DNA from 2 places in the Alteromonas sp. G4i13 genome. Region 2 is predicted to be linked to the other one. Evidence: predicted binding sites of a transcription regulator. Region 2 holds the regulator's gene; the other holds the start of a gene.
The links. The regulator LexA, encoded in region 2, represses DNA repair genes until DNA is damaged. The targets are predictions, from matches to a motif close to TACTGTATNNNNATACAGTA.
Positions count from the first base shown of each region.

Region 1: a site for LexA is predicted at 2,987-3,006, ahead of recN (DNA repair protein RecN). Genes of this name have one in related genera too.

Region 1 is NZ_JBHNYX010000030.1:21,188-29,569, reverse strand. Features, by position in the region: gene tmpT (thiopurine S-methyltransferase) at 20-673, opposite strand; gene ACFI6J_RS14675 (outer membrane protein assembly factor BamE) at 779-1,135, opposite strand; gene recN (DNA repair protein RecN) at 1,260-2,945, opposite strand; gene dps (DNA starvation/stationary phase protection protein Dps) at 3,348-3,857, opposite strand; gene nadK (NAD(+) kinase) at 4,117-4,992, opposite strand; gene ACFI6J_RS14655 (fatty acid cis/trans isomerase) at 5,083-7,425, opposite strand; gene ACFI6J_RS14650 (iron-containing alcohol dehydrogenase) at 7,636-8,382, shown strand, end outside.
Region 2 is NZ_JBHNYX010000006.1:89,315-97,696, reverse strand. Features, by position in the region: gene ACFI6J_RS04410 (SURF1 family protein) at 1-180, opposite strand, end outside; gene ACFI6J_RS04405 (DUF2909 domain-containing protein) at 226-435, shown strand; gene ACFI6J_RS04400 (cytochrome c oxidase subunit 3) at 451-1,344, opposite strand; gene ACFI6J_RS04395 (cytochrome c oxidase assembly protein) at 1,368-1,955, opposite strand; gene ctaD (cytochrome c oxidase subunit I) at 2,103-3,731, opposite strand; gene coxB (cytochrome c oxidase subunit II) at 3,741-4,904, opposite strand; gene lexA (transcriptional repressor LexA) at 5,487-6,113, opposite strand; gene ACFI6J_RS04375 (COG1470 family protein) at 6,226-8,382, opposite strand, start outside.

The DNA of each region.
Region 1 (8,382 bases), on a different contig from region 2:
CAACAAATCTTAAAAAAGTCTACTTCGCCGTTAGTGCAAATACCAAATTATCAGCGTCTACTTTGCCTTTCAAACCGCCTTCAAGCACCGAGCGCTCTAACCTTTGAATGTTGTAGTCCGCTGAATAAAGAGCGTCGACGGTTTTTTCGTTTACGCTAAAGGGAGGGCCGGCCATTTCATTCTGGTCATACTCGAAAGAAATGATTAGCTGGGGGGCGCATTGAGTAATGGCCATTAAATGCGCAGCATATTGCTCGCGAAGCGGGCTAGGCAGCGCGACTAAAGCGGCTCTATCATAAATGCCCGTAACGTCACCTAAGTCGCTTGATGTAAGTTTAAAGATATCACCTACGTAAATGGTTAAACCGTCTATAGCGTAAATTTTACCGTTGGAAGTAGTGGTAACGGTAGGCTCTACACCTAGCTCTTCAAACAGCTGTATAATAGCCACTTCGCTTAGCTCAGCACCAACCACTTCACAACCCTTGGAGAGTAACCAACCAATATCTCGGGTCTTTCCACATAGTGGTACAAAAATGCGCTTTAAAGATGTGCTAGGACTATCGTCGCCAAACAGAAAAGACGCATACTTTACCAGAAGTGCATTCCCTTCAGGTTCGTGAAATCCAATCTCGTTCTTTTGCCATTTACTGTGCCAAAAACTATGTTCCATATAAACCTCAAGTAAGTAAGCGATATATCTCTAAAAAAACAGACGTTTTTATGAAGGGTATTAGAAACAAAAAAGGTAGCGAGAAACGCTACCTTTTAAACAAAATTAGTTATCAAGCGGTGTATTGAAGTCTTCAGATAACTCGAAGTCACCTTCAACCGTTGTCACTTTGTTGTCTACAAAGTTAATCACCATTTGCTTTTGAAAATCTTCACCACGCTTTTTCATACCGCGCTTCATATCGTAAACGTAGTACCAAGTGTCATCGTCGAATGAGTCTTGAACAACAGGGTTACCTAGTACATAAATAACTTGTTCTTTTGTCATTCCAACGCGCAGCTTTTCCACATCTCTTTGATCAAGGAAGTTTCCTTGAGGAACGTCGATTCGATAAATCCAGTTCGAGCAAGCGGTTGATGTTAGTGTGATACCAAGAATTACTAATAGGTGTTGCAACTTCATGCGTTAATTTGTCCAGTATTGCCTTTGTTAGTGTCAATGAACTTCGCTAAAGCGAATTTCGAGACTGTTTTATTGCAAGCGCGAAGGCATGCTACATTGACAACTATGACCAATCAACTGCATTTTAGTTCGATGCTGCGCTTTTAAGCAGTTCTTTTGCATTCGCTAGCGCCGATTTGGTTACTTTATCACCGGCTAATAGTCTTGCAAGCTCATCGATCCTGTCTTGCTTCGTCAACGCCAACATCTGGGTTTCAGTACTTTCCCCGTCGGTAAGCTTGGTAACAAACAATTGATTATGTGCCTGTGCCGCTACTTGAGGTAGATGGGTAACACACATTACTTGCGATTGTTTACCTAATTTACGTAAAAGCCCGCCAACGATTGATGCTGTTGGGCCGCTAATGCCCGTATCGACTTCATCGAAAATCATAGTAGGGGTAGCGTGATGGCCGCTCGCGATAACCTGAATAGCCAGTCCTATACGAGAAAGTTCACCACCTGATACGACTTTTTCTAATTTGTCTGCATCTTGACCAGGGTTGGTAGACACTTTAAATTCTACGGTATCTAGACCTGTGCTCACCGGCTTCTTAAGTTCGTCGTATTGAATCTGAATATCCACTTTTGCGTGGGGCATATTCATTTGGCGAATTTGCACTTCAATATCTTCGCTTAGCTTACCAGCAGCACGTTGCCTGCTCTCAGAAAGCGCTTTGGTCGCGGTTAAATACGTTGCTCGTGCTTCTTCTACTTCGCCTTCAAGCGTACCTAACAGTGTTTCCTGTTCCGATAAAGCATTGAATTCGGCGGCTAGCTCTTGGTGATGCTGATAAAGTCCCTCTGGCATCACAGTATGTTTACGGGCAAGTTCCATCGCCTTCGCATAGCGCGCCTCAACTTGCTGTAAGCGAAGTGGATCGATCTCTAAGTGATCGCAGTAGCTACGTAGCTCTCCTGCCGCTTCTTCTACTTGAATTGCTGCATCATTAAGCATTGCAATGATTGGCGTTAAACTAGCGTCGTGCGCCTCTAATTCGCCTAAACGTTCAATACTGCTTTGTATAACTGACAGTGCGTTGCCTTCATCGCTTTCATATAAATTGTATACGCTAGTCTGTGCTTGCTCTAAAAGGCTTTGCCCGTTACTCAGGCGTTTGTGCTCTATTTCTAACTCTTCAAATTCACCCTCTTCAATGGCGAATTCATCAAGTTCTTGAACCTGATAAGTTAACAGCTGAATTCTGTCTTCGCGCTGCTGGGCTTGTTCTTGAAGCGCCTTTAACGTGCGCTGCTTATCACGCCAAAGAGAGTAGGTTTCTCTAACCTGCACTAATATGTCGTTGTGCTTAGCGTAACCATCGACTAATTCCCTTTGATGGTCTTCTTTCAGCAACTGTAGGTGAGTATTTTGACCGTGAATGGCCAACAAAAACTGGCCTAAGCGTTTTAACTGCTGAAGTGAAGCGGGAATACCGTTGATAAAAGCTTTTGAACGGCCTTCCTTTGAAATAACTCTGCGAATAAAGCAGCTATTCTCATCTTCATCTGAGGTGAGCTCATGTTCATCGAGGAAGGCTTTAGCTAATACATTGCCGTCTAAAGAAAAGTGAGCAATGATCTCCGCTTTTGCACTACCTTTTCGCACCGCATTTGCGTCGGCGCGCTCGCCTAAGCACAAACTTAAAGCATCAATGGCGATGGATTTACCAGCACCGGTTTCGCCGGTTATAGCAGTCAACCCGTTTTCCAGTTGAACCGATAATTGTTTTACAACAGCAAAATTTGAAATAGAAAGATGCGCTAACATAACCACACTCGAAAAAAGTTGAACATGATGATATATACAGTAACTGATAATATATACAGTATTTTTTCTGTGTAAAGTTAAGTCGTAAATATTTTACTTAAAAATTAAAGTGGATTGTGAAAAGTTTAAATAAATCAATAGTTTATAGAGCTTTTAAAAAGGAGTGGTTATGAGTAACCCATTAATAATAGGCTGCGCTAGATGCGTTCGTTACAGTGGTTATACAGTAGTAAATTAGCTCAATGCTAAGTAGCTGAATAACTCAAAAGCAAGCGGTAAACAATTCCACAACGCAGTAGAGAACCTGATAGCAAAAAGGAGAGCGTAAGCTCTCCTTAAAATTCAATTTCAATTAAATAGCAGGTAGTCCGAATGACTATGTGGTTTACCAGCAATTATACATTATTGCTGAAGTTCACCGCTGCCAGACTCAATGTGCGCGCGCACAAACCACTGGAACTGTTCTAAATCTGCAAGTTGGCCGGTGATCATATCTTCCGATACTGGGTCAATTTCACCTAAAAGCTCTAACGCTTTTCTATGGTCACCATTTACACCGTCATATACGGCATCCAGCGCCTTAAGGTGGTCAAGTACTAAACCTTTACCCAACTCATAATCGTTCCAGCTGCGACCTTCAACAATGGCTTTCGGTGTACCTTTAGGTACGCCACCTAACGTGGCAATTCGCTCTGCAATTGTGTCGGTCATTTCGCGTACCGCATCTACCTGCGGGTCCAACATTTCATGCACACCGATAAAATTTGGTCCTACTACATTCCAATGAATGTGCTTCAACGTTAACTGTAAATCTAATAGTGCAACCAATCGCTGATCCAATACCTTGATTGTTTTGGCAGCTGCATCGTTATCCATTCCAGGGGCTGTAAATTTGATATTGGTGTTACTCATGATATCTCCTATTGAATGCAAATAAGTCAGCGGGATGCGAAACATCATTTAGGCCAAATAACAAAGACCTTGTGCTGACGACTTGTTGTAATAGGTGCAACAGGTATGCCGAAAACTTATATTTCTATAAGTCTTGGTTTTCGTTAAGGAAATTAGAGAAGATTAAAAAATCTTTATTTTTCAAGCCTGTAGCAATCAAGAAAATGCTACAGGCTTATGTAATAAATGCACATGGAATCAACTAAATGGAGCAGGGAGGTTAGTAAAGCTTACTACCCCAACCTAACTTTTTACGAAGTACATTGAAGTAGCTGTAGCCCTTAGGGTGAACAAGATGGAGTTTGTCTACGCTTTTGTTTATTCGAATTTCATCGCCAGGTAGCACCGGCAGGACAATATGGCTATCGCAACTCACTTGTAGCGAGTCACTATTAACCTTTGATACTTTCATCGATACCTGACTGTCAGCATCAACAACGATTGGACGGCTGCTCAGTGTGTGAGGAAACATGGGTACCAACGTAAGTGCATCTAGTTTGGGCATAATAATAGGGCCGCCCGCTGATAAAGAGTAAGCCGTTGAACCTGTAGGTGTGGCTACTATTAATCCGTCGCTGCGCTGACTGAATACAAATTGCTCATCGATGTAAATTTCAAATTCCATCATATGGGCAACTTTTCCGTGGTGAAGTACCACTTCGTTTACAGCAGAGTTGTTACTTTTAAGCTTTTCGTGTCGATAAACTTCTACTTCAAGTAAGAAGCGCTCTTCTACTACGCATTCACCGTTAAAGATAAGGTCAAGTTGTTGAACAATATCATCGGGGTGGATATCAGTTAAAAAGCCTAGGTTTCCGCGGTTTACACCGACAACGTGAATGTCAAAGCGAGCGAGCACACGTGCTGCACCAAGCATGCTGCCGTCACCGCCGACCACAACGGCAAGGTCAGCCTCTTTGCCAATAGTGACAAGGTTACAGCTTTTAAAGTTCTCGGTTTCAAGCTCTTCAGCAATACTTTCCTCAACCAATAGTTTGCATCCTTTAGCCAACAAATATTCGGCAAGAATGTTTAAGCTGTCATGAGTTGCAGCGTGCTGAGGTTTTCCAATTAAAGCAACGGTTTGATAGGGCATGGAATGCTAATGTCCTTTCATTTCCAATGGTTGGACATTAGCACAGGTTTTTTGCAAAAGAAAAGCGTAATACGGCACACAGCGCAAGGTTTAGCGATCTTCTAACCGATTATAGTCGAGAAGACCGCCTTCAATAGGATAGCGCTCGCTAGACCATTGCATTAATTTATCACTAAACGCCCAAAAATTAGGGTTGGTTCGACGCATGCCAACATCGTCGAGCAGGGCTTTGTAATCGGCTTCGCTTTTAATGGATTTAAGCTTCTCAATCGAAGACGTTATTTCTGAGGCATTGATATACCAGAATGCGTCGGGGTAACTGCCCAACAAACCATGAACTAGCGTGATTGAATCTTTAGAAGGCTCCCGGTTTTCCTCTTCTTCAAATAGGCTATTTACATTGTAATGCGCGCTATTTCTAAGGGCAGTGAATACATCAATGTTGTCTGGGCTCTTGTCGTCTTGAATCACAATCATGGTAGTTTCAGGCATCAACGTCGCTTGTTGAGCAGGAATCGAATCTAAGCGCTTTAATGCTTCGAACTGTTCAGCTGATAGCGAACGTTTATTGTAGGTTGAGGCATTAGGTTGAACTTTAGCCAAGTATTGCGATAACAATTGATAAAGTTCTTGTTGAGGATTATCTGTTTCGAACGCTATGCCAGAAGGTTGTTCGAAACTGTTGATATCACCTTCCAAATAATCGGTAAGTTCAGGGCTTGCGTTTTGATACCAATCGTCAAGAAGGTCATGGCGGGTAGTTGGAGGAAGTAGATTAAGGAAGTTCGATTCACCTTCCATGCGCAAGAAATCCATGTACAAACGGGTCAATAACTGATGGCCATAATTGCCGTAAACATCAAAGCCAGCCACAAGCAAGTAGTGAATGCGCTCTAACAAGGCATAGTCAATCACCCATGCTGTTTTAGTGGGCTGGCCAACCATCCCCTTAACAACTGTGGCATTATCGAAATGACGAAATACGGTTAAGCTGGCATTGGTATTATCGCCGTCGCCATCCCATATACTCGACATGCTTAAATGCTCTTCATTTTTGAACTCATTGTTCAAAAAGGTGGTTCTTGCACGCATATATTCGCCTTGGCGCTTTGCGTATTTAACCCAGTTTACCGCAAGGGCTGAGCTATCTTTTTCAGCGGGAAGGTGGAGGTTTTCTTTTTGAGAAGCGTAAAAAGCATTTACTTTTTCAGATGCTGCAATGTCTGGGTCGACAAAGAACACCCAGAATCGATCGTTAATGACGTTAAGCGCGACTTGTCCTCTGCACACGGGACCTTTGATATAACCCATAATGGTGTTTTGCGCGCGCTCAAGCATAAATCGATAACGACTTTCTACTGGCAATAAGGTAAAGGCCGTTAATGGGTTGGCCGCCACTTGGGGTTTGTATGATGGTAATGTTTCTACAGAAAATTCTGCGTCGACAAACCACGATTGCCATTTATCCATCAGTGTTTTATTAATGGCGTACGCTTGATGTGTTTTACTCACAATAGTTGAATGCACTGGCTGTAGACGATAGTAAACGCGCTCGACCTCCGGATCGTCGAAGGGTCTGCGAGTAGCAATAATATCTAACGCTTGTCCGGGTGGTGTACGCGAGCGCACTAGATTAAAAAACTGAGGCGTTTTACCTTTTTCTGAAATATCTTCGAAATAGAGGTGAGACGTAAACAAGTGTTCGTAAATATAGCGTGCGGAAAGCTGCATCTTGTTGCTATCCCCATTAAGCCACACTTCCAAACCAGTTATGTTCTCATTCAGTTCTTGTGAGAGCGCTTTGGGTAAAGGTAACGGCGCACCATGGTTTAACCACTGAATGAGTGTAGAGTGCTCCGCATCCGACAGGGCTGGCAGTGCGTAGGGCATGCCTCCCAGGGGCTGGCCTGCTATGTACCCGCCCATTTCATCTATTGTTGGGCATTGGTTTTGTCGATTTAAGCTTATATCGAAATTGTCACCTAAATGAGCGGTGTTGGGCAAAGGGTGCTGTTTTTTTAGCAAAAGCATTTGCGCTAGCACCGAAGATTGGGTCGGCGAAGCGTTAGGTTTTTCTTTCGATTCGAGCACGTCGAAAAAGCCACGCTCTCGCCATGCGTCTACGTTGTGGGCGTCGAGAAACATTCTATTGGGTTGGGCAGCGGTGAGTCGTGTCCCTTCATAGACTTTTTCTTTGTTAGCACCTCTGGCTATACCCTCTGGAGATGACATCTTTAGTTGGCATGGCGCATCGTAACAGGCGTGGCAGACAACACAGCGCTGCGTTAGTACTGGGTTTACTTGTGTGTCAAAGAAATTGTCGGGCAAATTCTCCATGGCGGGCATGACGTTGTTTGATGAAAGTAAAGGAGCGTCAGGTTTCGGCCATTGCCATATCGCTATAGCGATAATTGCTATAAGCAACGAAATCATACCGAGTTTCTTCATAATCGTAGTCCACAGAAAAGTTCTAATCAGTTTATCACTCATTTCACGTACGGTGATGTTAATAATTAACCATTAACTCTTGGCAATGGAAACAACCACGCATTTGTATGTATTTGGAGGAAAGCTGGAGAGGTAGTGGGGCGGTAACATTATTTTTACATTGTCATTGCTTTGGGCGTTGTACTAGGTATGCTGATGAAAAGAATTCGCAGCGAGGGAAACATGTCTCATCAAATTATTCTGCCAAGAGTGATGCACATAGGGAAAGGGGCGAGTCAGCGGGTTGCTGAAACGCTAAAAGGACTCAACTGCCATAAACCTTTACTGGTTACCGATAAGGTAATGGTTGAGTTGGGATATAGTGCTGCCATAGTACAGGTGCTGGAAGAGGCAGGAATAAGCGCCGATGTATTTTCAGATACGGTACCAGAGCCCACGGTGAGGTCTATTTATCGCGGTGTGGATGCGTTCAAAACCCACGCTTATGACAGCATCATTGCTTTAGGTGGTGGAAGCCCCATCGATAGCGCAAAAGCCATCGCTATTTTGGGTAAGTACGGCGGCGAAATGCGAGACTACAAATTCCCGCGGGTTGTAGATGAAGCGGGACTGCCGATCATTGCTATTCCCACAACAGCGGGAACGGGCTCAGAAGCAACGCGATTTACCATTATCACCGACGAAGATACCACAGAAAAAATGTTGTGTGTTGGTTTAGGGTTTATGCCAACGGCAGCCTTGGTCGATTATTCATTAACGCAAAGTTTGCCTGCCCGCGTGACAGCCGATACAGGCATTGATGCGCTTACTCACGCTATTGAAGCGTTTGTTAGCCGCAAAGCCAATCTTTACAGTGATGCACAGGCGTTATCAGCCATGGCGTTAATTGCGCCTAATCTACGCACTGTATTTGCAGACCCAACAAATGAAACGGCGAGAGAA
Region 2 (8,382 bases):
ATCATGAGACAACGCCTCTTCTAAACTCAAGGTTCCATTACTTTGCTTTTGCGCTATGCTAGCTAAACGTTGTTGCTTTTGGACCATGCGATCAAGTTGCCAGTACCCTAAACCGCACATAATCGCCACACTAAAGCCCGTGAGTAACCAAGGAATAACGTGGCGAGTGCGAGAAAACATGATTATTTCGCACCATGCAAAATTAGAATAAAAACAGAGGTGAATATGTTGATAAAAATAGTCCTTGTTGCGTTGGTGCTGTACATGATTGTGAATTTGTTCATGGCGATGCGAATCATGATGAAAAATGACACATCAAAAGGGCCTATGAGTAAGTACATTGGTCGACGCGTGCTCACTTCTGCCGTCATTGTTATTATTATTCTTATCGCTATTGGTACCGGTCTAATTACCCCAAACCCAAGGCCTTACTGAGTTTGGGGCTCCCTTTTAAAGTACGTAAACAAAGATGTAGAGCATGACCCACACTACATCTACAAAGTGCCAGTACCAGCTCCCCGCCTGAAACGCGAAGTGGTTTTCAGGCGTGAAATGGCCTTTCAAGACCCTAAAAAACAATACAATTAGAATGATGGTGCCAAGGGTCACATGCATGCCGTGAAACCCTGTGAGCATAAAGAAGGTGTTGCCGTAAATGCCTGACTGAAGCGTAAGCCCCAAGTCGCGATACGCATGTATGTACTCTTCTACCTGTAGGAACAAGAACCCACATCCAAGTAAGATAGTGATACCCAGCATTAGGGTTAGCTGTTTGCGTTTGTTTTGCTCTAGTCCCACATGAGCGAAGTGCAGTGTAATAGATGAGATAAGCAAGATAACCGTGTTGATTGTGGGCAACCCCGCAGCACTCATTTCCTGTGTGGTAGTGCCGCCTGGCGTTGACACCAGCGGCCACATGGCCTCAAAGGTCGGCCATAAGACCTCATTGGTCATAGCGTTATTCGATGCGCCGCCCAGCCACGGAACGGAAATAAATCTCGCGTAGTAGAGGGCGCCGAAAAACGCAGCGAAAAACATCACCTCTGAAAAGATAAACCAGCTCATACCTTGTCGATATGAACGCCCCAGCTGATCGCTGTAAAGCCCTGCCATAGATTCATCTATTTGATTTTTAAACCAACCTACAAGCATAACGAGCAATACTGCTATCCCCGCTAAAAGGATATGACCGCCATAGCCTGTTTCACCTTTGGTTGCTTGCACCACATAATTGCCCGCACCTACGGCGATAAGAAATAGAGCAACGGCCCCTACGATGGGCCATGGACTTTGTGCGGGTACATAATATTTTTGGTATTCGTGATTCTGTACTTCGGGTTGCATTTTCTTCTCCTTACCCCTTCGGCCTATTCGCCATTTGATGGTGTTGAAGCCATAAAGGGATTCGGTGTTGTCGTTAGGTCACTGGCTCGCGCTGTGACGTCATAGAGTGTGTACTGCAAGGTAAAAAACGTAATTTCTTCAGGTAGCTGAGGGTCTACATAAAACTGCATGGGCATATAGGCTTCACTACCCGCATCTAATGGCTGCTGATTGAAGCAGAAGCATTCAGTCTTGTTCAGGTACAGTGCTGCCGTTCCGGGGGATACAGAGGGAATGGCCTGAGCTACGATATTGCTTGATGCAGGGTTTCTCACATAAAACGATACCGTATTAAGTTCGCCAGGGTGCACTTTCACGCGCTTGGTTTCAGCACGAAACTCCCAGGGCATACCGGTATTTGTGCGAGTAATAAACTCGACGGTCACTTCTCGCGACTCATCAATCTCAACCGATTGATAAACCGCAGCCGTGCCTTCGGTTTTTCCGTTAATTCCCGTAACGTCGCAAAATACGTCGTACAAGGGAACAAGGGCAAAGCCGAAGCCAAACATGCCAATGACAATAGCAACAAGTTTAATAACCATCTTGTTGTTTGCGCTTTGCTGTGACATCACGTGACCTCCGGGTAAATCCATAGATGAAGGTTGGTAAACGCTTACTTAGTCGTTTATCTCCCTCACCACCTGCAATGTGTGAATGTCATTCCCATCGGCTTTTGCCGGTTGAAAGGAATGACCTATTCACAACTCCACCTACCGTTACTTAACGACAGGTGGCGTTTCAAACGTGTGATAAGGAGCGGGTGATGGAATTTCCCATTCCAATCCTTCTGCGCCGTCCCAAACTTGCGCTGATACCGGCTCACCTTGCTTTTTGCATGCCTTGATAAGCAGGGCAAGAAAGATGAGCTGAGATAAACCGAATGCAAAACCACCCAGGCTTATCCATTTATTAAAATCAGCGAACTGCAATGCATAGTCAGGAATACGGCGTGGCATACCAGCCAAACCCACAAAGTGCATAGGGAAGAACAACACATTGACCGATACCAGTGAGCACCAGAAATGCCATTTAGCTAAAGCTGTGTCATACATTTTTCCCGTCCATTTAGGCAACCAGTAATACACCGCAGCCATGATGGAAAAGACCGCGCCAGTTACCAGTACATAGTGGAAATGGGCTACAACGAAGTAAGTGTCGTGATATTGGAAGTCCACGGGCGTGATCGCCAACATTAGCCCTGACAACCCACCAATGGTGAACAGCACAATAAAGGCAATAGCGAACATCATTGGCATTTCGAAGCTCAGTGAGCCGCGCCACATGGTCGCCACCCAGTTAAACACTTTTACACCAGTAGGCACCGAGATAAGCATGGTGGCAAACATGAAAAACATTTCCATGTACACCGGCATGCCCGTGGTGAACATATGGTGAGCCCATACAACAAAAGAGAGCAGCGCAATCGACGCCGTGGCGTAAACCATAGACGCGTATCCAAACAGCTGCTTTCGAGAGAAGGTAGGAACAATTTGCGAGATAATGCCGAAAGCGGGCAAGATCATAATGTACACTTCAGGGTGCCCGAAGAACCAGAAAATATGCTGGAACATAACCGGGTCGCCGCCACCAGCAGCATCAAAAAAGCTCGTGCCAAAGAACTTATCAGTTAACACCATGGTAACCGCACCGGCGAGCACTGGCATTACCGCAATCAGCAAGAATGCCGTGATAAGCCACGTCCATACAAACAGCGGCATTTTCATCCAGGTCATGCCTGGCGCACGCATATTAAAGATGGTCACAATCACGTTAATCGCACCCATAATGGATGAAATACCCATAATGTGAACAGAGAACACAAACAACGCTGTCGAATCGCCACTGTAAGTCGTTGAAAGGGGCGCGTAGAAAGTCCATCCAAAAGCAGGGCCGCCGCCTTCCATAAAGAGCGAGCTCAATAGAATGAGAAAGGCTCCTGGTAAAATCCAGAAGCTCCAGTTATTCATGCGCGGTAACGCCATGTCAGGTGCGCCGATCATCATGGGAATAAGCCAGTTTGCGAGCCCAGTAAAGGCTGGCATTACTGCACCAAATACCATGATAAGCCCGTGTACCGTAGTCATTTGGTTAAAGAAGTTTGGCTCTACAATTTGTAGACCGGGTTGGAATAGTTCAGCGCGGATCACCATGGCCATCGCACCACCAACTAAAAACATAATAAAGGCAAACCACAGGTAAAGTGTGCCTATGTCTTTGTGGTTAGTGGTAAACAACCAACGCGTTATCCCTTTAGGAATATGATCGTGGTGTTCATGGTCATCATGTAGGTGACCGTCATGAGGCGCAGAGGTATCTGGCGAAATAACTTCAGTTGCTTTGCTCATTGTCTGCTCCTAGTTTCCGTTTGCCACTGCGTTTACATCTTTGGCTTGAACCATATCGCCAGTTTTATTTCCCCAAGCATTTCGCTCGTATGTAATAACTGCGGCAATTTCCTTAAGACTTAGCATTTTTCCAAACGCTTGCATGGCCGTCCCCGACTTACCATGAAGCACTATGTCAATATGGCCCTGCTGATCCTCCAGCGCCATTTTGCTGCCTTTTAATGCCGGGAACACGCCAGGTAAACCTTCACCATTTGGCATATGGCAAGCAGCGCACGTTGCGTTGTATACTCGCTCGCCCTCTTTCATCAGTTCATCCATAGACATATTCATAGAAAGTAGACGCTGCTCTTCTTCTTTTGCTTTACGAACAATCTCTTCTTGTTCGCCCATCCACTTTTCAAACTCGGCGGGTTCTTTAGCAATTACCACAACCGGCATATAGCCATGGTCTTTACCACAAAGCTCTGCGCACTGTCCGCGATAAATACCCGGCTCATTCACCTTGGCCCAAGACTCGTTAATAAAGCCGGGGTTGGCATCTTTTTTCACGGCAAAGTCAGGAACCCACCAAGAGTGGATAACGTCGTCAGAGGTAATAAGAAAGCGTACTTTTTTCCCAGTAGGAATAACCAAGGGACGGTCAACTTCCAGCAGGTAGTTATCTGTTTTCTGAAATTTGTTTTCTATTTGCTCGCGCTGAGTGGCGAGTAAAGAATAAAACTCTACATCGCTATCCATGTACTTGTAATGCCATTTCCATTGAGAGCCTGTTACTAACACCGTCATGTCAGGCTCAGACGTGTCTTCCATAGCAATTAGGGTATTCGCTGCGGGTACCGCCATGAAAATAAGAATAAGGAAAGGAATAACGGTCCAAGCAATTTCCACCTTCACGTTTTCGTGAAAATTAGCTGGCTTGGCGCCACGGGACTTTCTATGTAGATACATTGAGGCGAACATCACGCCAAAAACTACAACCGCGATACCTACACAAATGAAGAACATCAACATATGGAGGTCGTATACCTGCCCACTGATGTCGGTAGCACCGCGTCTCAAATTAAGCGAAGAGGCTTCTTCGCTTGCTTCTTGCGCAAAAAGCAAAGGGGAAAAAAGCAAAATTGGTATACTAGAACACCATTTTGCGAAAACGGTCGTTAGTTGTTTCACTCAGCACCTCCGTAATGGCGTGGTCAAAGACGCTGATTAATTTGCGCGATGCCCTACCAAATGGTTTGCGAACGATTGACCCATAACCTCAACTTGTAAAACAAATTTAGAGTCATTGTTATTATTTTGTTAATCTCTGTATAAGAATTGCGCAATAATGTCGCGCCGTCTAGTCTTTTCTATTAAAAATTTAACGAAGTGGTTAATTTTTAATCATTTACTAAAATGGTCGCGGGGGATTTCACGTGCAAAAAGAGAAAGCCATTGCTGTGGGATGCCCTTGGAATCAAACAGGCATTTTGAACACGGGGTTAAAGTAAATGCTCGACTAACTAGTTAAGAAATCAATAAGTAATCGATGACTCAATGTCGATTTCAAACAAAATTCAAAATAAAAAATGGAAAATACTTGAAGCATTCATAGAAAGAATAACGTGAGTAATGATAAAAATAAGCGCGCAGAAAACCAACAGGTTTGCTAGGCAGGATAAAACCTAAGTTGGCAGATTGAAGAAAAAAACAGGAACAAAAGACATAAAAAAAGCGGCTAACGCGCCGCTTTTATACAAACAAGCTAAAATACTACATCCAGTCAGCGTTTCTGATCACACCCACCGCAATGCCTTCTATCGCAAAATGTTCAGTCGCTAAATCAACTTTTATTGGTGCAAACTCATCATTCTCAGCATGAAGCAATACTTCACGCCCGCGTTTCTCTAGACGCTTTACGGTGACGTCTTCATCTACACGCGCCACAACCACCTGACCGTTGTGAACATCAGTGGTGCGATGAACAGCGAGAAGATCACCGTCTAAAATACCAATGTCTTTCATGCTCATACCGTTAACGCGTAGCAAAAAGTCGGCATGGGGTTGAAACAGTGCAGGATCGACTTTGTAGTGCGATTCAACATGCTCTTGCGCCAAGATCGGCTCACCGGCTGCAACACGCCCAATTAACGGTAGGCCTTCTTCTTCTTGTGCGTCGTTATCAAGAGGGATATTGAGCTTAATGCCACGAGACGTACCAGGCAAAATTTCAATCACGCCTTTACGCGCCAATGCTTTCAAATGTTCCTCTGCTGCATTAGCAGAACGAAAGCCAAGCTGACGGGCTATTTCCGCACGAGTAGGCGGCATTCCCGTTTCTAACATGGTTGTTTTAATAAGTTCTAAAACTTCGGTTTGTCGAGCTGTGAGTGGGCGCATAAAAGACCTGTCTGTTCATACAGTTCCTGTAAGTATATACACCTAAAACTAAATAACAAGCACTTGCCGCGTCTTTTGCGATCTGCAATAGCCTACGACAAGTGCTTTCCTCTTATTTTACGAGAAGAGCCATGTTCGGGTTACTAATTTGTAACTCCAGCTCCCCATCACTATTTTGACGTGTGCGCATGCCTTCAACATTATCGAGCCCAAGTCCAGGGCTTTGCCACACCACATTGCCTTTATTATCAACCTCAACCACGCGATATGCGATGCTGTCATAATAATTGTACGAATAGTCATTCTCGTTAGGCTGGTAGATAGCGAGAATCGACTGATTAGACGACGTCGTTGGAACAGCCGCTATATACTGAGGGTAGAATGACGGTGCTATAGCGTCTTTGAGTTCTAATGCATCGCTCGCCACGTCATAAACATTGATGGTGTTGTAGTTTCTATTTAAACACGCAAATTCAAGTTCGCTATCACTATCAAAATTTACCGTGAGCAATTGGTCACAATTGGTTTCCAATTCATTCAATCCAACAAATTCACCATCCTGCATTTTATAGAGCTTGAGCGAACTATAGCCCCCAACAGCAAAATAATGCACACCGTCTTTTTCAGAGGCAGCAAGCGCATTAATTGAAAAATCGTTAATGATTGAGTCGATAAGCACCTGATTCTCGATATCAAACGCTTTAAGTCGATTGTTCTCAATAATAACTGCATCGGCGTAACTATCGTTATTTACGTCAATGGCTTCAATAAACGAAATTTCACTATTCTGATTATTGTTCAGTGTCCACTGAATAGCGTTATCTGTAAGTCTCACGACATTAAACGACGAACTATAATCCAGTGCCCCTATTAGTAACTCACCCACACCGTCATTGTTGTAGTCTGTAACGACCGGTTTGCTATAGTTATAGACATCTTCGCCAACCTCAGCACTTATCGCAAAGTTATCCTCTTTATCTACCGATAAAATCTGAATAGATGATTCGTAACTACTTGTATCGCTAACAAAGACGGCTCTTTCATCATTATCGCCATAAGGTGCCCAACCCGCGGCATGATATCTACTCGCGCGCGGCGCACCTTTTATATCTGATAAGGCATATTCACCGTTGGCATCTTGTTGCGCTACTAAAATTTGATTCTCACCAGTCCAAATAATGTCGTCCACATTGTCATTGTCTAAATCGTCAATGAGAAGTGACATGCCACTGTAAGTGTTGTGGTTAAGAGCCCACTGCTCAGAGATTTGTCCCGCTTCTAATGCAAAACCTCTAACTTGTCCCCACTGACACTCGGAGACAACCACTATTCCTTCTGTAGCTGGGCTTTCTTTACTATAGGCGATATCACAAATGTCACCATGTTCCGCCGTTGCCAAACTGCTTTTCGATACTGCTGAGTAGATTGAGATATCATTCCAACTATCGGCACCGATGATTTCATCTACACCATCGTTATTCATATCACCCAGCACAACAAATGCGTCGCTGAACCCGCTACCGTATAGCCATTGGTTGGCACCGCTTTCGATATCAAATACATAACCATTGTTCGTTACCATTTCTATCGATGCGTCGTCATCTACGTTACCAAAAGCAAGGTTATTGACGCTGTCAATATCGTACTGTTGCAACTGCTCACCTGTGCGAACATCTACAATGGCAATAGAAGTCGCATTGTAATATTCGCTCCCATATAAATAAGCAACTTCATCAACTCCGTCACCATTGATGTCGTAAAATAAGCCAGAAATAATACTATCTTCAATAATAAACACCGCTTCTGCGTTACTTTCGCGGTCTTTTATTACAGACAATCCCTGTTGAGTAAGAAGGTAGATTTCATCATTATTGTCACCATCAACATCTTGGGTATGCACGCTTCTAATTTCGCCTTTAGTTGGCAGTTTATACGGATACACATAGGTATTTTTAAGCGTATTGCCTTCTAGCGAAAATGCGCCCACGTTGCGAGCATTTACCGTGATAAGTTCACTTACACCATTGGTCGAAGCAATAGCAAAGCCGTGATTATAAATTGGTGTCATCACAGTAGTACGAGCATAAGCCGGGGCCTTGTCCGCATAAGAAGTGATTTCGAGCGTTTGTTGGGATTCAGTTCCGTCTAAGCTAGCGAAACTAAACATATAAGTTTGAGCGTTGAAAAGTTGATTCGCAGGTACATTCCAGGTCATCAGACCTTCCGCATTTAACGAAGCACCGGGAGGCGCTGAAATAAGCTCTCCCGC